3 regions of the Streptomyces sp. NPDC088812 genome follow, and region 3 is predicted to be linked to each of the others. Evidence: riboswitches for the same ligand, from Rfam matches in the RefSeq annotation. Region 3 holds a riboswitch; each other region holds the start of a gene.
What was found. A riboswitch is a leader RNA that binds a small molecule or an ion and turns the genes downstream of it on or off. The one in region 3 is predicted to bind cyclic di-AMP.
Positions count from the first base shown of each region.

Region 1: it holds a riboswitch for cyclic di-AMP, as region 3 does, so the genes downstream of both, ACIP67_RS16515 (hypothetical protein) here and ACIP67_RS23165 (peptidoglycan DD-metalloendopeptidase family protein) in region 3, are expected to answer to the same signal.
Region 2: it holds a riboswitch for cyclic di-AMP, as region 3 does, so the genes downstream of both, ACIP67_RS12930 (transglycosylase SLT domain-containing protein) here and ACIP67_RS23165 (peptidoglycan DD-metalloendopeptidase family protein) in region 3, are expected to answer to the same signal.

Region 1 is NZ_JBIVJP010000008.1:196,938-204,237, forward strand. It holds gene ACIP67_RS16495 (hypothetical protein) at 1-133, opposite strand, end outside; gene ACIP67_RS16500 (hypothetical protein) at 260-1,603, shown strand; gene ACIP67_RS16505 (NUDIX hydrolase) at 1,581-2,114, opposite strand; gene ACIP67_RS16510 (hypothetical protein) at 2,630-4,057, opposite strand; cyclic di-AMP (ydaO/yuaA leader) riboswitch at 4,670-4,857, shown strand; gene ACIP67_RS16515 (hypothetical protein) at 4,863-5,138, shown strand; tRNA gene ACIP67_RS16520 (tRNA-Ser) at 5,494-5,583, shown strand; gene ACIP67_RS16525 (GNAT family N-acetyltransferase) at 5,732-6,613, shown strand; gene ACIP67_RS16530 (GNAT family N-acetyltransferase) at 6,721-7,293, shown strand.
Region 2 is NZ_JBIVJP010000006.1:155,329-162,628, forward strand. It holds gene ACIP67_RS12905 (glycosyl hydrolase) at 1-592, shown strand, start outside; gene ACIP67_RS12910 (polysaccharide deacetylase family protein) at 638-1,414, opposite strand; gene ACIP67_RS12915 (glycosyltransferase) at 1,771-3,102, opposite strand; gene ACIP67_RS12920 (GNAT family N-acetyltransferase) at 3,293-4,366, opposite strand; gene ACIP67_RS12925 (HAD family hydrolase) at 4,615-5,442, shown strand; gene ACIP67_RS12930 (transglycosylase SLT domain-containing protein) at 5,496-5,981, opposite strand; cyclic di-AMP (ydaO/yuaA leader) riboswitch at 5,987-6,165, opposite strand; gene ACIP67_RS12935 (polyprenyl synthetase family protein) at 7,150-7,300, shown strand, end outside.
Region 3 is NZ_JBIVJP010000013.1:98,904-106,203, reverse strand. It holds gene ACIP67_RS23190 (aspartate aminotransferase family protein) at 1-50, shown strand, start outside; gene ACIP67_RS23185 (helix-turn-helix domain-containing protein) at 167-850, shown strand; gene ACIP67_RS23180 (DUF6126 family protein) at 847-969, shown strand; gene ACIP67_RS23175 (tyrosine-protein phosphatase) at 1,007-1,804, opposite strand; gene ACIP67_RS23170 (alpha-galactosidase) at 2,024-4,096, shown strand; cyclic di-AMP (ydaO/yuaA leader) riboswitch at 4,399-4,560, shown strand; gene ACIP67_RS23165 (peptidoglycan DD-metalloendopeptidase family protein) at 4,565-5,563, shown strand; gene ACIP67_RS23160 (hypothetical protein) at 5,859-7,300, shown strand, end outside.

The DNA.
Region 1 (7,300 bases), on a different contig from region 3:
ACTCCCTGCCGCCCTGTGTCGGCCGCATCTGGACACGGCCGCCGACTGCACCCATGACGACCCCGATGCGTCCGTTGGCGTTGTCCTTCGCCAGTGCACCGAGGCCTGGTCGGGTCTGCTGATTGCTCGCCATGCAGAGGAGCATCGCGATTCAGGCACCTCCGCTAAAAGGTCAGGCTGATTACCCAACTTGGGTAACATCGCCGGAAGTAGAGAATCGGCGACGTTCCGTAGCCCTGGCAGTGTGGGAGCCAGCCCGATGCCCGACGCATCCCGGCCGCAGGAGTTACCTGCCAGGCTGCTGACCGATCCCGAGATGATCGATGCATGTCGGGTACGCGACTTCGCCAGAGTCTTCCGGCTGGTCAAAGTCCGGGCGGGTATCTATCCGTCGATGATCGCTAGGCGATGCGAGCTGACACCCAGCCGAGTCGGCGAGGTCATCGCCGGTCGACGCCAGCTGCTGCACATGGACGTGATCGAGCGCATCTCGGACGGCTTGCGCATCCCCGGAGGCATGCTCGGTCTGGCCCGCCGCCCCTGGGAGACGCCGCAGGCTCTCGTCGTCACCGAGCGGGAGGCGCCGCAGGAGGACCAGGAGCCGGAGCAGCAGCCACCCGCTTCTCTCCCTGGGCCGGACGTCGACAGCATCCTTGCGTTGGCGACGCGGACCAGCCTCAGCACAGCCACGCTTGAAGCCTTCCGATCCTCGATCGAGGACTACTGGCGACGAGACGACCAGCACGGCGGCGAGGCTCTCCGGCCGGCCATCGTCGGCCAGCTCCGCTACGTGGTCGGACTGCTGAAGGAAAATCGGCCGCCGTCCATCCAGAACGGGCTCTACGGGATCGCGGCCGAGCTGGCACGCCTCACAGGCTGGACCTACTTCGACGCCCGCCAGTACAGCCAGGCCCGCGCGTACTTCACTGAGGCCCTCCAACTGGCCAAGCAGATCGACGACCGGCAGTTCATGGCCAACGTCCTCGCCTGCATGAGCTTGCAGGCGACCTACCAGGACAAGCCCACGGACTCCTTGGCACTCGTGACCGCCGCCCAGGACCAGGCCCGCTCAGCGCTCGGCACCACGCCGCGCGTCCTGTCGATGTTGTCCATGCGTGAAGCCTTCGCCCATGCCACTCTCGGCAACCGGACGTCGACTCACCGGGCCCTCGCCGAGGCGCACAGCCAGTTCGAGCAGATCCAGGCGAGTGACCCGGACCCGGCATGGGTGACCTACTTCGACGAACCGAAGCTGATTGTGGACACGGGCATTGCCCACGGCCGACTGGGCGAGGCAGCGACCGCGGAACCTCTGATCGCGGATGCGCTGCGCAGGGAAGACCGCACCAACCAGCGCGGCCGCGCCTTCCACGCGTTCTGGCTGGCCCGCACGCAGCTGGACCAGGGCAAGCTCGACCAGGCGTGCAGCACCGCCACGCAGGCCCTGGAATCCGCGTCGGCAGTGGCCTCCGAGCGGGTGTCAGGCCACCTCAGGGAGTTCTACGACCAGTTGGCCCCACACAGGCAAGAGCCCGTAGCCCTGGCCTTCGAGGCACGGCTACGGGCAGTCCTCCCACCGGTCAGCGGATCGCCTCATCCATGAGCAGGTAGAGGAGACCGACGAGGGATCCGCTGCTGACGATCTCGCGGCGGTCGATCATGCCGCGGATCTCGCTGAGGGGTATCCACTCGATGCGGTCGGACTCGTTCTTCTCTGTGGGCGGGCCGACGTAGGTGGCCCCGTCCGCGCGGAAGACGTGATGCTGTGAGTCGGTGATGCCGTTGGCCGGCTCCGCGTAGATCAGGGGCTTGATGGGACCAGGCCGCCAGCCTGTCTCTTCCAGGACTTCACGGGCCGCTGCCTCTTCCGGGGACTCGCCCTCTTCGACCAGACCCATGGGCAACTCCCAGGCCCACGAGTCTGTGATGAAGCGATGCCGCCACATCATCAGCACCTCTTGCCGGTCGTTGACCACGGCGGCCACGGCCAGGTGCCGGAGGCGAACGACGTGGTACTCCCACCTGCGCCCGTCAGGCTGTTGGACGTCGACCAGACACAGATTCACCCACTTGTTGGTGTAGATCTGGCGCTCACCGTGGGTCTTCCACTCCATACCTGCGGCCCCTCTCGATCGGTCTCCAGGATCTCAGACCGATCCGGCGAGGGTGCGCTTTCGGCTTTTTTCTCGTCACTTTGACGAGATGCCACTGGCGACGGTCAGCCACATCGGCTGCAGCGACCGACCGCGCACGCCTGTGCCTCGCTGTACTCCACCGGCCTCAACCACGCTCTTCTTGCGCCTGCACCGCATCAGGGGCCGTCGACGCCACTACCCCGCTTTAGGAGTTCGATCACTGTGCGGCATCGACGGGGGCCCGGCCGCGCTGGTCAGCCGAAACCTCCTGGGGTGCTGGCGTCCGACGCCGTTGATGTCACTGGTGGGTCATAACGGGTGCAGCCGTGCGAACGCCATCGTGCAGCACCGGTCCTTCGCGCAGTGGCTGGGCCGCGCTGCCAACGGACTGCGGAGCCAGAGTCAATAACGCTTCGTCCGTGGCTCTAGCGAGACCGACTATGCCTGCCGCAGCGTGCCGCATCAGGAACTCGTGACACTGGGGTGAAGGTTCGTCAGGATTTACTCGCAGAATCCTTCGGCATGATGTCGATGCGGGCCACTTCGATCGTGCATGAATTAGCTTCACTCGCCGCAGTTGCTTCTAGGTCAAGCTTCATCCAGCGCTCTCTCATTGGCTTACTCATGGAATCGCGAACGGTTAGGAAGATGGCATGCCTAACGTCCTGACTTACCATGTAGATCGGCGTTTGAGTGCGAAGCCCGTGCCAGAACTCGCCATGCGTGAGCTTCTTCATTTCCAGCAGTACGCGAATACCGCCGGCTGAGGTGAACGTAAAGTCAACTGGGCCTCTACCAGTCTCTACTTCACGGTCCAAGCGAACTCCTGCTTGGGCGCAGTAGCGTTCTAGAACTCCAAGGAAGAGGAGTTGCATGTTCGGCTCAGGGATAGACTTGAGTTCCTGCATGTCTCGCCAGAAAACGCGCCACCCTCCCTTCTTCTCTACCCAGTCTCGGAAGTGATCGATTGCCGTGTGAGCGAACGAGAGAAGGTCTTCCTCGTTAGAGATGTGGGGCTTCTCCTCGATTGGTGATGCGTTTACCGCTTCGCGTGCGAGACGCTGCCAGTTGACATGCAGCATCGGGTCTGAGTCGACATCGTAGGCGCTCGATCCACGCTCCTGCATGTACTGCACCCAACGGCGGACCGCATCCGGATGGGTGCGGGCCAGGGCAATAATCTCGTTCTTTTTCATTCCCTGGGAGATTTTGATGTTGAGATCGTCCCTGAGCGAGGTGTCCAAGAAGTCGCCCCAGTTATCGGACGAAAGTGTTGGAAGTTCGCGCAAGAATCGCTTCGGCACGAGCAGGACGGGCTTGTCCGTTTCGGGATCTACGGGGACGAGATGTTCGGCGTCCATCCAGCGCGATCGCGACTCGTCGTAATGGCTGTGCCGAATCTTGCGGACTTCCATGGGGACGTCGAAGGTGTGGCAAATGTCCTGAGTGTACTTGATGAGGCGCGGTTTTAGGAGGTTGCAGGTGATATCCGAGATGCGATCCTTATTGATTCCCGATACCAGGATTCCCAGCTCTTCGAAGTGCTCGATATCGTCTATTCCCCGGCGGATGGCTTGGCTCATCGCGTCGACCACCTTTTTGGCGAGGCCGGGACCGGATCCAGATCCCTCGCTGCTCTTGCTTGCGAACCCTAGACGAAATTCGCGCGGTTCCGGGAACTCCATAAGGGACAGTGTGCGCTTGAAGTACTGATGCTTGGGGTTGAGTTTGCTGCTCGCGAGGAGTTTAAAAGCAGACTGGAAATAATCCATGATTTCGCCGTACGCTCGCTGCCAGTCTGCGTCCGTGTCTGCGAAGATAAGGAAGGGGTCTACGAAGAGCAGTGTGTCGTTTTCGAGAATTGGGTCGAACCAGTCGAACGCCGCCTCGTACTCGATCTGAAAACGCTCACTGAAGTACATGGTCCCCCCACGCTCGTAGTGACATGCCGATCAAGGCGCTAGATCATGATGCCGCCTCGTTGGGTGCATGGGTAGCGGTCCGCCAAGATCATTCAGCCGAGCTACGACGCTGTCGCGTGATTCCGTACGGATGGGGGGGCGGCCGTTTCACGGGATTCGGTCAGGGCGTTGCCGTGGCCAGTGGTCGGTTGTCCGTGCACCGGTCCACGGGCGCCAGCCCATGTCCGCGCAGGCTCTTACTCCGGGGCAGGGCCCCCAAGTTGTTGACACGCGCCCGGAGCCGCCCCTGCACCCCCCCGGAGATGCGCTCGGATCCTACCGGCGCCCTTCACGCCACAGGAAGCTGTGCCGCGCGGTAGCCCTGGATCGTCTACGCGCGTGTATGAGCCTCCACCTGGGCCTCTTGTCGACCGGATCTGCCGGACCGTCAACCTCCGTTTGAGCTGCGTAGATTAGTGTGATTGTCATGATGCTCGGTGTCGGTGGTGAGCATTGCCACAAATCCCGGAATCGATTGGGATTTTCGGTCATCGGTGAGTCAAGATCCGTCATCACGACAAGTCCCCATCACAGGAACGGTGGGGCCGTCCGGGCGGAACGCCGAGTCCTGCCGCCGTTCGGATGCCCAGTCGCTTCACACGGACCAGGCAGGATCGGGGGACCCAAGGTATGTGCCGAAGCCAGCGTCAATCGCTGGTGCCGGCTAGGGGTGAAGTCGCGTTCCCGCCCAGGGGCGCGGCCGGGCAACTCAACCGGCCCGAACCCGACAGCTCACCTCGTAGGCGACTGAGAAGGATCGGTTGCAATGAGTGCGGCACGCGGCAGCACGCAGGGTCCGGGTACTGGCAACGTCGGTAACGGCGGCGGTAACGAGGACGACGACAAGTCCAAGAAGATGCGGAAGTACGAGACCGCGATCATCCTCCTCGTGGGGCTCCTCGGCGGAGTCTTCGCGGCCGGTCTCCATCGCACGATGGAGAAGGTCTCGTACTACCAGGCCGGTACCACGGGGGTGCTCGCCACGATCGGGCTGACCCTTTTCATCATCGGGATCGTGCGGTTCACCCGGGGACAGGCTTGATCACTTAGCACAGGAACAAATCTACCTAGTCGCTCCATCACCTTTCAGGACCGACTAGAGCAATCACACGGAGACCCCGTGTAAAAGACATCTGCGGACGCGCAGGGAGACTCTGGCCCACAAGCCAGAGTCTCTTCTTATGCGTGGCCGTGGACTTCTTCTCGGCGTTTCCGGGTGCTGCCGGTGTTTCTGCCGGGGGCGTCGGGGGTGTATGGGCTGGGCAGTCGACCGTTGCGTCCTCAGACGGCCAGCTCTGGTGGCGGAAGCGGGCCAGTGGACCCCGTGTGGACCACGGACCCCGCGCAGTGCGTGAGGCGGGAGTGCTGAACCCACTCCGCCCCAGGTAGGTGGCAGCGTAGGCGAGTTGCCTGAGCGGCCGAAGGGAACGGTCTTGAAAACCGTCGTGGCAGCGATGTCACCGTGGGTTCAAATCCCACCGCCTCCGCGCAGGTCATGAGCGATGCAGGTCAGAAGGGGTGCCCCTCTCCGGAGGGGTGCCCCTTCCGTGTTGGCCCGCCCATCTCGCCTCGAGGCGGGTCCGTCGCGAAGGGGAAATCAGGGGCGCGGGTCTGCGGCGTGGGAAAGCATGAAACATGCGACCCGATGACTGGCACCTCACCGACGACGTGAACGACTTCCTCGCCCGAGCCGGAGACTTCCTGCGCTCACGGCCCGGCCCGCACGTCATGCAGCTGACGTGGGCCGAGAGAGTGCGCGCGCGTGGGGCGGAGGCGTTCGGCACCGGAGCTCCGGTCTTCGGGGCGCTGGAGCGAGCGGGCGAGGTCCACGCCACCTTCCACCACCTTCCGCCCCGTGGTGTGGGCCTCTCCCCTCTCTCACCCGAGCAGGCCGACTCCCTCGCCGCTCGCCTGGCCGCCCTCGGGCACGCCCTTCCCTCCGCCAATGCGGACCACGGCACCGCCGCCGCTTTCGCCGAGGCGTGGCAGCGGTACACCGGGGCGACGCCCGAACTCCGCGACACGCGGCTCCGTCTGTACCGCCTCGGCACGCTCACCCCACCCGAGCCGCTGCCGGCTGGCCGAGGCCGCATCCTGGGCGAGCAGGACCTTGAGCAAGTCATGTTCTGGTGCGGCGAGTTCGCCAAGGCCGTCGGGGAGGACGTCTCCATCGACGCCGGCACATGGGCCGACACGCGCTTCGCCGACAAGCGCTACACGCTCTGGGAGACCCCGGACGGCACGCCCGTCTCCATCGCGGGCATGAACCCGCTGATCGGTGGCCAGATCCAGGTGGACATCGTCTACACCCCGGCCCACCTGCGCGGTCGCGGCTACGCGGGCGCCGTGACGGCGGAGGTGAGCCGGGCCGCGCTGGCCGCGGGCGCGAGGGACGCGGTCCTGTTCGCGGACCTGTCCAACCCCACCAGCAACGCCCTCTACCAGCGCCTCGGTTATCGGACGCTCACCGACTGGGCGGCGTACGACTTCTCGTACACCGCACCGGAAGCCGGTTGACCGGGGCCGGCGGCTCGGACTCCGTCAGCACCGTGAACGGGCCGCGCATCCCGGATCCGGTGCGGTGGGCGGGGGCGTGCCCGGCCCGCCGTGGGTAAGCTCCCGGCATGTATCCGGTCATCCGCTCCGGTGCACGGCTGAGCCTCCGGGAGCTCGCCGTCGGCGACGTCGACGCGGTGCACGCCGTGTACGGCAGCCCCGAGGCGACCGCGCACCTGTCGTTCGAGCCGCGCACCCGTGACCAGGTCGCCCGGATCCTGAGCCGGTCCGTCGCCGCCGCGACCGCGACCCCGCGCACCGAGTACGCGCTCGCCGTGGTCGAGCGGGCGACGGACCGGCTGATCGGGTTCGGGCGTCTGGCCACCGACCCGCACCAGCAGGGCGGGGCCGCCATCGGCTTCGCCCTGCGGCCGGACGCCTGGGGCGTCGGGTACGGCGTGGAGACGGTGCGGCTGCTGCTCGGCGTCGGGTTCGAGGACCTGGGCCTGCACCGCGTCTGGGGAGCGAGGTCGCCCCTCAACGAAGCCTCCGCCCGCACGATGGCGGCCGTCGGCATGGTCGAGGAGGGTGTGATCCGCGAGCACGTGCTGAAGGCCGGGGCCTGGCGGGATTCCGTCGTGCACGCGATCCTCGACCGCGAGTGGCGGTCCGCCGGCAGAAGGGCGTCGAGGGAGCGGTGACGCGGAC
Region 2 (7,300 bases), on a different contig from region 3:
CCAGGCCCGGCGCGTCAAGGAGTTCGGCAGGAAGGTGTTCCTCTCCTTCGACCTGGAGATGGACACCCGCACCCCGGCCAACGGCACCCCGGAGGACTACGTCCGGGCCTACCGGCACATCCACGACCGGTTCCGGACCCTGGGCGTGACCAACGTGGTGTGGACCTGGATCACCACCGGCTACCTGGAACACGCCGACGTGATCAAACGGATGTACCCCGGCGACGACTACGTCGACTGGGTCGCCTACAACCAGTACAACTACTTCCGCTGTCACCAGGCGGGCTGGCTGACCTTCGCCCAGACCCAGCAGGCCACGCACGACTGGATCCGCGAGAACATCTCCGACGACAAGCCGCTGATGCTGTCCGAGTTCGGCACCGCGAACGACCCGTCCCGCCCGGGCCGCCAGGCGGAGTGGTACGCGCAGGTGCCGTCGGTCCTCAAGGGGCTGACGGGGGTCAAGGCGGCGCTCCAGTGGAACTACCGCGACCCCGGTCCGCACTGCGATCTGGCGCTGGCCGACGACCAGGCGTGGGACAGCCTGCGCAAGGCGGTCTCCGACCCCTATCTCAACCAGCCCTTGGGGTAGGGAGGCGACGCGGAACCGGAGACCGCCTGCCGAACGGACCGGGACTCAGCCCGCGAACACGGGCCCACGCGCCACGGCGCGGGCCCGCCGGTACCACCGCCACGCGACCGTCTTCGCGCCGTCCCGGTAGGGCGCGACCCGCGCCCCCTCGCCCGCCAGCCAGGCCTCCACGTCGGCCACGGTGTGGCCGCGGCGCACGATGAGCCGGGCGATGCGGTACCGCTCGTCCCGGTCGGAGCTGAGCGCGTGCCGAACGGCGGTGGCGGTCTCGTAGCCGGCGGCGGCCGCGGTACGGCGCACCCGCCCGCTGTTGTAGCCGTGCGGGTAGGCGAGATGGCGGACGCCGTGCCCGAGCGCGTCCTCCAGGACGGCCCGCGAGTCGCGTAGTTCACGCACGAGGTCCCGGGGCGGCAGGGTGTCGAGCTGGGCGTGCGTGACGGTGTGGCTGCCGACCTCCATGCCGCATCGCTCGAGGTCCGCCGCCTGCTCCAGGCGCATCATCGGGGCGGGCGGCAGGAGACTGCGGCCGCCCTGGGAGATGGCGCCGGTGGTCAGGTAGGCGGTGGCGGACAGGCCCCGCCCGGCCAGCGTCTCGGCGGTCGGCCCCGGCAGGTCGGCGAAGCCGTCGTCGAAGGTCAGCAGCACCGGCCGGGCGGGCAGCGGCGCCCGCCCGGCGAGATGGTCGGCGAGCGCGCTGACCGTGACGGGTGTACGGCCGCTGTCCACGACGGCGTCGAGATGCGCCGCGAACTGCCGCGGAGTGACGGTGAACTCCGCGATCCAGTCCGGCGGGTCCTCCATCACGGCGTGGTAGAGGAACACGGGGATGCTCCCCCCGGAGACCGGGAAGCCCGCGCCGGCTCCCGAGCCGTTCGCGCCGGCTCCCGAGCCGTTCGCGCCGGCTCCCGAGCCGTTCGCGCCGGCTCCCGAGCCGTTCGCCCCGGCTCCCGAGCCACTCTCCCCGGTCCCCGAGCCGTTCGCCCCGGCTCCCGAGCCGTTCGCCCCGGCTCCCGAGCCACTCTCCCCGGTCCCCGAGCCACTAGCCCCGGCTCCCAAGCCGTTCGCCCGGGCCCCCGAGCCATTCGCCCAGGCTCCCGAGCCATTCGCCCAGGCCCCCGAGCCGTTCGCCCCGGCCCCGTTACGGCCTATGCCACTTCTGCCGCCGCCCTCGGCCCCCGTCATCGTGACTCCCGGGAGGCGAGAGCCGCCCGCAGAGCCCGCCGGGCCCGCAGGTAGCCGACGGGCCCGTAGAGCATCCCCCGGCGCTGCAACCGGGACAGCCGGCCCGGCCAGGGATGGCTGCGGTCGTCATGGGCGCCGGGTGTACGGGTGCCGTCGGTGTCCGCCTCACGGGTCACGGTCAGGGCGCGGGCGTGGGCGAGGCCGCGGGGCAGCCGGGCCAGGAACGCGGGGAGGAGACCGGGGCGGTTGACGAGGACGGCGGTGAGGTAGGCGGTGAGGCCGGCGCCGTAGCCGTAGGCCTGGGTCTCCAGGTCCCGCCAGGTCTCCCGGTGGTGGTGCCAGACCAGGGCCTGCGGGGCGTAGTGCAGACGGTGGCCCTGGGCGAGGACGCGGACGAACCCGTAGAGGTCGTCGCCCCCGCGCGCGGGCGTGCCGGCGCCGGTGGCCGGGTCGAAGCCGCCGACCGCACGCAGTACGGAGCGGCGGAACGCCATGTTGGCGCCGGAGCCGAACCGGCCCGCCGTGAACGGGAACAGCGACTCGTCGGCGGGCGGGTCGGCCGGGTCGTACGTACGGGCCGTGAAGCCCTTGGCGAAGCCGCCGTGGCTCTCCAGCAGCACCTGGGCGGGGGTGCGCAGCCGGGCCGGCAGGATCAGGCCGGTGACGCAGCCGAGTTCGGGGCCGGCGGTGAAGGGCGCGGTGAGTTCGGTCAGCCAGCGCGGGTCGGCGACCACGTCGTCGTCGGTGAAGGCGATCACCTCGCCGCGCGCGGCCTCGACGCCCCGGTTGTGCGCGACGGCCAGACCGGGCACCGGCTCGGTGACGTACCGCACGCGTTCGGCGTACTTGCGTTCGATCAAGTCCCGGGTCGTGCCGGTCACGGGTGCGTTGTCCACGACGACGATCTCGAAGTCGGGGTGGTCCTGGGCGAGCATCGAGTCGAGCGCGTGGGCGAGCTGCCCGGCACGTTCGCGGGTGGCGATCACGACACTGGTGTACGGCACGGAAGGCGCCGCTCCCGCGCTCGCGGACCGCTCGGCCTCCGCGGCGCCGTTCCCGTTCCCCACCCGCTCCGGGGCGATCCGCTCCCGGGCCAGGCCGGCGAGGACCGTCTTCGGGTCGGCGCCCTCGGGGACCCGTCCCAGGAGCGTGCCGACCGGCCGGCCGTCCCTCCTGACCAGCAGGAACACCTCGCCGTGGGTGACGGGAGGGCTACCGGGACCGGGCCTGAGGGTGGCTCCGGGGCCCTCCAGATCCAGCTCGGCGATCTGTACCGGCCCGATGTCGAGGAACCGCCGGATCTCCTGCTCCACGTGTGCGCGGGACATGAACCCCCCTGCTCTCATGAGCCTTCCCCTGTCATGAAGTCCCCTGCCCTCACGGGCACCTCTCGCGATGGGCCCGCGCCGAACCGGCGTCCGCCCCGCGCCGAACCGGCGTCCGCCCCGCGCCGAACCGGTGTCAGCCCCGCGCCGAACCGGTGTCAGCCCCGCGCCGAACCGGCGTCCGCCCCGCCCGTCACGATCGCCGCAACCGGCGCAACCGCCCCGCGCCCTTCAGCGCCCGCGCCGCCGTCGCCGCCAGCCTCGGCCGGGCCCGTACGAAGTGGTGCGCGCGGCGGGAGGGCTCACGGCTGAGCCAGTGGAACGCGGCGCCCACTCCCGGACGCGTCCACGCCCCCTCGTACACGGGCAGCTCGCCCGTCTTCAGCGAGTCCTTGTACTCGGCCGCGCCCCGCCCCAGATCGAGCAGGCCGATGCCCTCCGCGGCCGACGCCTCGGCCATCCGCAGATGCAGCACCAGCCCCGGCGAGAACTTCGCGAACTCCGGGTCGTAGGCCGGGAACCAGCAGGCCAGGACGGTCGCCGAACGCAGTCCGAAGTGCGCGGCGACGGGCCGCTCACCGGCGTAGAGCACGGACAGCGTGCCGGAGCACTCCGGGGCGCGCGTCTCGGCGAGGGCGTCCACGAGCCGGGTGATCCACTCCTGCGCGAACCGGTCCCGGCGGCCGGTCCTGCGGTACTGCGCCGACTTCCACGCCATGAGCGTGCGCAGTGCGGCCGGGTCGCGCTCGTCGAACACGAACCGCAGCGGCCCGGTCTGGCGGCCCAGCCTGCGTTCCTTCGCGAGCGTCGTCTTCAGGAACTTCGGCGACTGCGCGCGCAGCACGGACTCGTAGGTCTCGTACCCCTTCTCCACGTCGATGACGTAGGAGGCGTACTCGGCGGCCACCTGCGGCAGGAACAGCCCCTGTTCGGCCTCCAGGTTGTCGAAGGCGAAGCTCGACAGGGAACACGCCCGCATCAGTTCGTCCGCGTTCAGCCCGAGGCCCGGGCTCAGTACGGCTCCCTGGGCGTCCGACACGCCGTACGCGAGGGCCTGGCCGCGGCCGAGCCGGCCCCGCTCGTGGGGCAGGAAACCGACCGGCTCGCGCCCCTCGTACACCACCGCCACCCGCGCGCGGGGCCGCACCCGGCCCACGGCGTCGGTGAACTCCGGCTCCATGAACGGATTGCGCGGGACCGTGGACGCGGCGCGCAGCGCGCGCCACCGCTCCCGATCCCCCTCGCCGAGCTCCTCCGGCCCGAGCACACGAACACGTCCACTGCTCAACCTGACCCCCCGATCAAGTCCCCCCTGGACTCTTGGACGGTACCGCTCCAGGCAGTTCGGGCGGTAGGTAGCGGAGCATGTTGTTGCCAATCGGTGCAGAGGCCTTTAACCGCCCTGTACCCGGCGTTGCGTGTGAAAGCCGTTTCCGGCCTCCTTGCCCCGTCCTCCCGCGGATCGGCCTCAGGGGAAGGTGAGTTGGGGACGGCCGGGATCCGTATTCTCTGATCATGGCCGCACCCTTCGCAGATGCCGCGCGCTGCGCCGCGTACTCCCTCATCGCCACCGACCTGGACGGAACGCTGCTCCGCGGCGACGACACCTTCTCCGACCGGTCCCTCGACGCGCTCGCGCGGGTGGCGGCCGCCGGCGCCCGCCACCTGGTGGTGACGGGCCGCCCGGCACCCCGGGTCCGGCCGCTGCTGGCGAACCTGCACAGCCGGGGACTCGCGGTGTGCGGCCAGGGTGCACAGTTGTACGACGCCGGCGCGGACCGCCTGCTGTGGTCGGTCACCTTGGACCGGGACCTGGCGGAGACCGCGCTCGGGAAGATCGAGGCCGAGGTCGGCGAGGTGTACGCGGCCGTCGACCAGGACGGTGTCGACGGGCTGACGCTCATCGAGCCGGGCTACCGGATGCCCCACCCGACCCTGCCGGCCCTGCGCGTCGGGTCGCGCGACGACCTGTGGTGCGAGCCGGTCAGCAAGGTGCTGTTGCGCCACCCCACCCTGTCCGACGACGAGTTGGCGGCGACGGCCCGCTCGGTGGTCGGTTCGCTCGCGACCGTCACCATGTCCGGGCCGGGCACGGTGGAGCTCCAGCCGTGCGGCATCACCAAGGCGACGGGGCTGGCGCTGGCCGCCGAACACCTCGGGCTGAGGCCCGAGGACACACTGGCCTTCGGTGACATGCCCAACGACATCCCGATGTTCGACTGGGCGGCGCGCGGTGTCGCGATGGCCAACGCCCACCCCGAGCTGAAGGCGGTGGCCGACGAGGTGACGACGTCGAACGAGGACGACGGCGTGGCCGTCGTCCTCGAAAGACTCTTCCCCTAGGGCGAGTCCCGCGGGGTGTGTCCCGCAGGGTGTGTCCTGAGCCTGGGTGCAGGTCAGTACGCGCCGAACACGTTGTCGATGGAGCCGTAGCGCGCGGCCGCGTAGTTGCAGGCCGCGGTGATGTTGGCGACCGGGTCGTACGGGTCGTACGAGGTGCCGGGCACGTGGTACGCGGCGAAGGTCGGGTCGATGACCTGGAGCAGCCCCTTGGAGGGGGTGCCCTTGGCCGCGTTGGAGTCCCAGAGGTTGATGGCCTTCGGGTTGCCCGACGACTCGCGGAGGATGTTGCGGTGGATGCCGTTGTACGTGCCCGGGATGCCGCGCTCGGCCATGATCGCGAGCGACTCGCGGATCCAGCCGTCGAGGTTGTCGGGGTACCCGGCGACCGTGGTGACCGACGTCGTGGTGACCGACGTCGGGGCGGCGGCGGAGGCGCTGGTGGCGGCCATGAACGGAAGGGAGAGCACGGCGGCGCCGGTGCAGACGGCGGCGACGGTGCGGGCGAGACGGGTGCGGCGGGGCTGGGCGGCAGCAGACATGGCGGAATTCCTCTCCGGCGCCTGCGGGGTGAGCTGTCGGGTTCGGGCGGGGAGGTGCCCGGCCGGCCGCCGTACGGGTACGGCGGCACGACTTCACCCCTAGCCGGGGCCGTTACGTGCGTGACGTACGGCCCGGCGTCTACCTGGGTCCCCCGCTCCTGCCGTGCGTGAGTGTTCGTCGATGGGTGGTGAAGGGCGGCGGCAGGATTCGGCGTCCGCCCGACTTGTGGCGGGAACGTATGCGAGAGCACATGTCCGGAACAAGTGGCGGAGTCACACCACACCCCTATTGACCATGATCCGCTCGGTATGGGGTGCTTGATCCTTTGCTGTCGTGAAACGTCAACTGGCTTGGCGCAAAGCGGAATCACAGGGTTCGGTGTGGGGGGTGGGGTGGGGGTGGGGAGTGAGCCAACTCACCCGTCATCGCAATAGGTGCCAAACGGACAATGAGCCCCAAGTCCTTTGTAAAAGGGCGTGTTGTGGAGGGGTGGGGGCTGTCCGGCTCCGAACCGGTCGCGGCAGGAGCGGTACCTCGGGAGGCGGTCGGTGAGCCGGCGACGGGGGCAGCGGACTGGGTGTGTCGTGCGGCGCGGCCAGGGCGGCGCGGCCAGGGCGGCGCGGCCAGGGCGGCGCGGTCGGGGTGACGCGGTCGGTACGGCCAGGCCGGCGGCGGCCGCGATCGCCGGGCTGGTGAAGGGCGCCGCGAAGCAGGCGACCGGGACAGACGGCGACCCTGCCGGTCGTCGGCGTCGACGGTGGGGTGGGCCTTCGTGCGCCTTCGTCCGGTCGGGTGAAGGCCCCCGGTCAAGCGAGGGCTCCCGGCCGGGGAGGCGGCGGCCGGGGACGGCGTCGTCGCGCGGAGGGAAGGCCGGTCGGCGGATTCGACGCCTACCCCTGCGCGCTGGACATGAATCACTGCTTCCCGGTCAGTCGATGAATGTCCGTTCGTATCGGCTGATCGGAAACATACCGGTCGTGATCGGAAGCCGCCCGGGCTCATCCGGGCTCCTCTCGTCGTCTCCCGGTCGAGCGACGTGCGGGGCCGGGTGACGTGGGGGCTTATCAGTGATCGAAACGTGACCGGATACGCTGACTCGAGTGATGGCAGCGACCTATCGACAAACCGTGTAACCGCCAGTAGACACCAGCAGACAGGAGACCCCTCGTGACCGTCGTCGGGCCGTTCGGGCTGAGCGTGCGGGACCAGGCTCTGGAAGCCGATGTCCAGGCCGGATTGACGGCTGTCGAGGAAGGCTTGCTCGAGGCCACCAAGAGCGAGGTTCCCTTCATCACGGAAGCCGCCCAGCACCTGGTGC
Region 3 (7,300 bases):
TGTGGGACTTCGGCAAGACGCTGATCAAGCAGGCGGTGGCCCACCGGTAGCGTGGCTCCGGGCGCGGTGAGGCGCGAGGCGCGACGGCCGGCCCGGCGGCCCTCCGGAGCTTTGCCTCAGAGGCAAAGAATTTGCCGCTGAGGCAAAAGCGCGGCTGAATGGAGTCATGAGCACTCCCGCCTCCGAGCCCGGAGCCGACCCGGCCGAGGGACCGCCCGCCGACGGATCGCCCGTCGCCGGGTCGCCCGTCGCCGGGTCGCCCGCCGACGGCCTGCCCGTCGTGGCGCCCCAGCTGCGCGCCCTGCGCCGCCGCGCCTCCCTCACGCTGGAGGCCGCCGCCCGCTCCGCGGGCCTGTCGCCCGCCCACCTCTCCCGCCTGGAGACCGGGCGGCGACAGCCCTCGCTGCCGATGCTGCTGGCCCTCGCCCGTATCTACGGTACGACCGTCTCGGAGCTGCTCGGCGAGACGGCCGCCGACCGGGACGCCGTCCTGCGTGCCGCCGACATGGAACCGACGGCGGCGGGCGGCTGGACGTACTGGCAGGCCGGGGCGTCCGGGCGCGGGATGCAGGCCCTGCGGGTGCGGGTGCCCCACGGCTCACAGGGCGACATCGTGCGCGTCCACCCCGGCGAGGAGTGGCTGTACGTCCTCTCCGGGCGGCTGCGGCTGCGCCTCGGCGACACCACGCACCTGCTCGGCGCGGGCGACAGCGCGCACTTCGACTCGCTGACCCCGCACCGCATCGCGGCGGAGGACCCCGACGGGGTCGAGCTGCTCTTCGTCCACAGCTTGTTGCAGAGCCCGACGGCCACGCTGTGCCTGGGCCCGACCTCTGGAGGAACGCCATGAGCGACATCGAGGAGCGCTTCCCGCGCAGCCTCTGGATCCGGCTGATCATCTACATCGCGGTGGGACACGTCGTCGCGGCGTTCATCTGGCTGCTCTTCGAGGTGGGGGCCAACCAGTAGGCCCCGGCGGCGGGGCAGCAGCCCCCGGCGGCGGGGCTCAGTCGAGGAGGCGCTCGCGCAGCCGCTCCCGGGTCGCCGGGGTGAGCCCGAGGCCCTGCTCCAGATAGGCGTCCACACCGCCCCACGTCTCCTCGACGGTGTCGAACGCCGCCGTGAGGTACTCCGCGCGGGCGTCGAAGAGGGGGCTGAGCAGTTCCATGACCTCGGGGGAGTAGGCCGAGGGGGAGGTGCTGCTGCGGCGCACCTTGTAGCGGCGGTGGGTGGCGTTCGACTTCAGGTAGTCGTCGAGGATCGCCTCCCGCCCGACCCCCACGGCGAGCAGCGTCACCGCGATGGACAGGCCCGCGCGGTCCTTGCCGGCCGCGCAGTGCATCAGGGCGGGGACGCTGTCCTCGGCGAGCGCGTGCACCACCTGCGAGTGCTCGGCGGTGCGCTCCTTGATGATCGTGCGGTAGGAGACGATCATCCGGTCCGCGGCCCGGCCGTCCGCGAGGATGGCGCGCAGCTGCTCGATGTCGCCGTCGCGGACCATCCTCCAGAACTCGGCGCCGTCCGCGGGGTCCGACAGCGGCAGGTTCACGTTGCGCACGCCCGGCAGCTCGACGTCGGGGCCCTCCAGCTTCTGGTCCGCCGCGTTGCGGAAGTCGAAGACGGTGTGCAGACCCAGCGAGGACAGGAACACGGTGTCCTCGTCGCTGGCGTGCGCAAGGTGGCCGCTGCGGAACAGCACGCCGTGACGCACCCGCCGTCCGTCGACGGTCGGCAGGCCGCCCACGTCTCGGAAGTTGCGCACACCGGCCAGCTCGGGCTCGGTCGACGGGATCTGCTGCGTCACAGGTGCTCCTCCGGCTCGTCGGTCCCGCTCGGCGCGGCTCGGGTGGCCGACGGAACGCTTCCCCGACCATACGGTAAGGACTCCCGGGGCAACGGGTTGTCCACAGGCGGGCGTCCCCCGCGGTCCCGAATGGTTTTCCACAGGCGTTGCTCCACGGGACACCGGCCCCTGATGATGTCGGTGCTTGATCGCACCTGTTCGAATCAGTGGGAGTTTCTGATGCCCGAGTCCGCCGCCGACGGCCGTACCTGGCTCCTTTCGGGGCCCCACAGCAGCTACGCCGTCCATGTCACCGAGGCCGACGAGCTCGTGCACCTGCACTGGGGCCCGCGGCTCGCCCTCGCCGACGCCGAGGCGCTCGCCGTGCGCCCGCTGCCGGACTACTGGGCCTTCGAGTCCCCGCTCGACGGCCGGGAGGAGTATCCGGTCGAGGGCGGCGCCCGCTTCGTCCGCCCCGCCCTGTCCGTGCGCACCGCCGGCCGGCGCGGAACCGAGTGGACCTTCACCGGACACGAGACCGAGGGCGACGAACTGCGGCTGTGCTTCCGGGACGCGGGGCTGGCCGTGACCCTCCACTACCGGATGCGCGACGACGTCGTGGAGCGCTGGACGACCCTGCGCAACGACGGCGACGAGCCCCTGGAGCTGCTGCGCGCCGACTCCGCCACCTGGACCCTGCCCGACCGCGACGGCTGGCGCCTGTCCCAGCTGCACGGCCGCTGGGCCGCCGAGTCCCGTCTCACCCGCGCCCCCCTCACCTACGGCGAGAAGGTCATCGGCAGCCGCCGCGGCCACACCGGCCACCAGCACCTGCCCTGGGTGGCCCTGGACACCGACGCGACCGAGGAGCGCGGCGAGGTCTACGGCTGCGCCCTCGGCTGGTCCGGCTCCTGGCGGATCGCCGTGGCCCAGCTGCCCGACGCGCGCGTGCAGGTCACGGGCGGCGCCGGGTACGACGACTCGGGCCTGCTGCAGCTGGCGGCGGGGGAGTCCTTCACCACGCCGCTCTTCGCCGGTCTGTGGAGCGACGGCGGTTTCGGCGGCGCGAGCCGCGCCTGGCACGCCTACCAGCGCGGGTACGTGATCCCGGACGCCGAGCGGGACCGGCCCGTGCTGTTCAACTCCTGGGAGGCCACCTTCTTCGACATCTCGCAGGAGCAGCAGGCGACCCTCGCGCGCCGCGCCGCGGCCATCGGCGTCGAGCTGTTCGTGGTCGACGACGGCTGGTTCGGCGCCCGCACCGGCGACCACGCGGGACTCGGCGACTGGCGCCCCAACCCCGACCGCTTCCCCGCCGGCCTCAAGCCGCTCGCGGACCAGGTGCACGCGCTCGGGATGCAGTTCGGCATCTGGGTCGAGCCCGAAATGGTCAATCCGGACAGCGACCTCTACCGGGCGCACCCCGACTGGGTCCAGTTCCAGCCCGGACGGAAGCGGACGGAATTCCGCAACCAGCTCGTCCTCAACCTCGCCCGCGAGGACGTCCAGGAGTACCTCTGGCAGCAGCTCGACACCCTCCTGTCCAGCGCGCCCATCGACTACGTCAAGTGGGACTTCAACCGCTGCTTCACCGACGCCGGCTGGCCGGACGACCCCTACCCGCAGCGGCTCTGGGTCGACCATGTGCGCGCCCTGTACGCCCTGTTCGACCGGTTGCGGGCGGCCCACCCGGGCGTCGCCTTCGAGTCCTGCTCCGGTGGCGGCGGGCGGATCGACCTCGGTATCGCGGGCCGGACCGACCAGGTGTGGACGTCCGACAACACCGACCCGCTGGACCGGCTCGCCATCCAGCACGGCTTCAGTCAGGTGCACCCGGCGCGGATCATGGCCGCCTGGGTCACCGACAGCCCCAACACCCAGCTCAACGGCCGGGTCAGCTCACTGCGCTTCCGGTTCGTCAGCGCCATGGCCGGTGTGCTCGGGGTCGGCGGAGACCTCTCCGAGTGGACCGAGGAGGAGCTCGCCGAGGCGCGCGGCTGGGTCGAGCTCTACAAGGAGATCCGGCCCCTCGTGCAGCACGGCGACCTGTACCGGCTGCGGCCCCCGGAGGGCGGCCTGAGCGCCGTGCAGTACGTGCGAGGCGACGAGAGCGTCGTCCTCGCCTGGCTCCAGGCGCAGCGCTACGGCGAGCCGGCACCGGTGCTGCGGCTGCGCGGTCTGAACCCGGCAGAGTCGTACGAATGCATGGAAACGGGCGAAGTGCACCGAGGCGCGGTGCTGTTGAACCACGGACTGCGTACCGGGCTGCGCGGCGACCTCGATGCGGCGGTCATCCGGCTGCGTCGCATCTGAGAGTTCTGTCCGGATTGCATTCGTTCATCACAACTCGCCCCGGAATAAAGGACCCTGGAGACGTGTCACGTGAGGAGCGTCATATCCGTGACCGTGCGTCGCCCGTCATGCTCACGTAATCAAGGCGTTTTTATGGGCGTTCCGGGAAGTGCGGGCCCGGTGGTGCACGGAAAGTGACGGGGAATTCTCACAGAGGATCAAGAGAAAGGCGTGAACAGCGCAACCGCTGCTTGTTCCTGTGCGTCCTGGTCGCTTACGTTCCACACCAATCCGGACGGACGCCCAATCCTGCCGCCGCCCGGAGCCCGCACACACTCACCCGTATGTGGCAGGAGCGGGGGACCCACAGGTAGAACCGCCTGTTCCGGTCTCCGGAACGGCTAGGGGTAAAGCCGTGCCTCGGCGCGGCCGGGCATCTCCAGCCCGCACCCGACAGCTCACCTCGCAGGCGCCGGAGAGGAATCCGCCATGCCCGCGAAGGGTAAGCACCGCCGCCCGAAGACCCCGCGCTTCACCCGCTCCATAGCCGTCGCCGGAACGGGCGGCGCCGCGCTCGCCCTTCCGCTCATGGGTGCCGCCGGCGCCCATGCCGCACCGGCCCAGTCGGCGGCCCGGTCGGTCTCCTCCGTCGCGGAGAAGTCGGTCCAGGCCGCTCCGGTGGCGCAGCAGGCCGCCGCCGACGCGAAGTCCGCCACCGAGACCCGGACCTACACGGTGGTGGCCGGCGACTACCTCTCGAAGATCGCGGACGAGCAGAGCGTCAGCGGCGGCTGGCAGGAACTGTACGAGGACAACCGTCAGGCCGTCGGCGCGAACCCGTCGCTGATCCACCCGGGCCTCAAGCTGTCGATCGGCGAGCAGGCGGCCACGACCGGCACCACCAAGTCGCCGTCCACGTCGTCCGGTTCCTCCTCCTCGTCGAAGTCGTCGCAGTCCTCGAAGACGCAGTCCTCGAAGACGCAGTCGTCGAAGTCCACGCAGTCCTCGACGTCGGTGAAGTCCTCCGGCTCCTCCGCCGGGTCGACCACGCAGAGCGCCGAGAACACCACCGCCTCCAGCGGCTTCGTCCTCCCCGTGGCGAGCGCCGCCATCGGCACCCCGTACCGGATGTCCGGCAGCATGTGGTCCAGCGGCTACCACACCGGCGTCGACTTCGTCGTCTCGACCGGCACCTCCCTCAAGGCGGTCGGTGCGGGCACGGTCGTCTCCGCCGGCTGGGGCGGCGCCTACGGCAACCAGGTCGTCATCAAGCTCGCCGACGGCTACTACGCCCAGTACGCCCACCTGTCCTCGCTCTCCGTCTCGGCCGGCCAGACCGTCTCCGCGGGGCAGCAGATCGGCCTCTCCGGCGCGACCGGCAACGTGACCGGCCCGCACCTGCACTTCGAGATCCGCACCACGCCGAACTACGGCTCGGACATCGACCCGGTCGCCTACCTCCGCTCGCACGGGGTCTCCGTCGGCTGACCCCTCGCACGACCACCCGTCCGACACGCCACCGAAGGCCGGACCCGTTCCCGGGGTCCGGCCTTCGGTGGCTTTGCGCGTTCATGATCACTGTGTTGCGGTCGTATGGCAGGTCCCGCCGGACCGTCGACAGCGGGGGCGGAGGGGGGACACAGTGATCTCCAGCAAGGGGGCAACCGCTTTCCCCGCCCTCTCGTATGTCCGATTCCTCGAACGCCGTTCGGTTCCGTGGACGGCGACCGGGCCATCGCGAGGTGGCCGACCACACGACCACGCTCATCGTGAAGGACCACACGTGAACCCCACCCGACGCCGAAGAACCGTCGCCGTCACCGCCGCCGCCCTGCTGGCCGGGCTCTTCTCCGCACCCGCCGGCCAGGCCGCCGAGCAGCCGCGCCGGATCGTCGAGAACCTCGACCGCGGCCTGGTCGCCGTACCGTCCGGCGAGGGCACCTTCCTCAGCTGGCGCCTGCTCGGCACCGAGTACGCCCGGTACGGCGACGCGATCGCCTTCAACGTGTACAAGAACGGCCGCCGGCTGAACCGCGAGCCGATCAGGAAGTCGACGACCTACCAGGACGACTCCCGGGGCACGGGGACCTACACCGTGCGCGCGGTGGTCGACGGACACGAGCAGCGGCCGAGTTCCGCCGCCCTCGACTTCGCCGACGGGTACGCCGAGATCCCGCTCGCCGCGGCCGACGGCTACACCGTCCAGCACGCCTGGCCCGGCGACCTCGACGGCGACGGACGCTACGAACTCGTCGTCAGCCGGCTCTCCCAGACCCGGGACAGGTCCGACCTGCTGGAGGCCTACACCCTCTCCGGCGAGCGGCTGTGGCGGGTCGACCTCGGCCCCGGCTCCTACACCCAGGTCGGCGGGAACGGCGCCAACGACCCGGCGCCCGCCGCCGTCAGCGGATCCACCGCGATCGGCGGCTACCGCAACGACGACAACGTCACCGTGTACGACCTCGACAGCGACGGCAGGGCCGAGGTGCTGGTGCACACGGCCGACGGCACCACCTTCGCGGACGGCGCGCAGGTCACCGCCGCCTCGCCCGCGAACCAGTTCGTCTCGGTGATCGACGGCGCGACCGGCACCGAGCGCACCCGGCAGCCCGTCCCCGACGACTTCGTCGCCGACGGGCCCTCCGGCGGCCACTTCGGCATCGCCTACCTGGACGGCGTCCACCCGAGCCTGGTCACCAAGCTGGTCACCCGCGTCGGCGCCAAGCGCGGCACCTTCCGGATCCTCTTCCAGACCTGGGACTTCGACGGCACGGACCTGACCCGCCGCTGGAAGTACGTCGTGCCCTCCGACAGCGGCGCGACCAGCTTCCACCAGATCCGCACCGTCGACGTCGACGGGGACGGCAAGGACGAGATCGCCGACGGCAACTACGTCGTCAACAGCGACGGCACCCTGCGCTACGTCGTCGACGGCGCCGGGCACGGCGACCGCTTCCACATCGCCGATCTCGACCCCGACCGCCCCGGCCTGGAGGGCTTCGCCATCCAGCAGGCGGAGCTGGGCGTCATCCCGAACTTCCCCTGGTACTACTACGACGCCGACACCGGCGAGCGCCTGGTCACCGGCCAGCACCCGGCGGACTGGGTGAACGACACCGACATCGACGTCGGCCGCGGCAGCACCGGCGACATCGACCCCGACCACCCCGGCTACGAGTACTGGACGTCCACCGCCGACGTCACCGCGCCGGGCGCGGGCGTCTA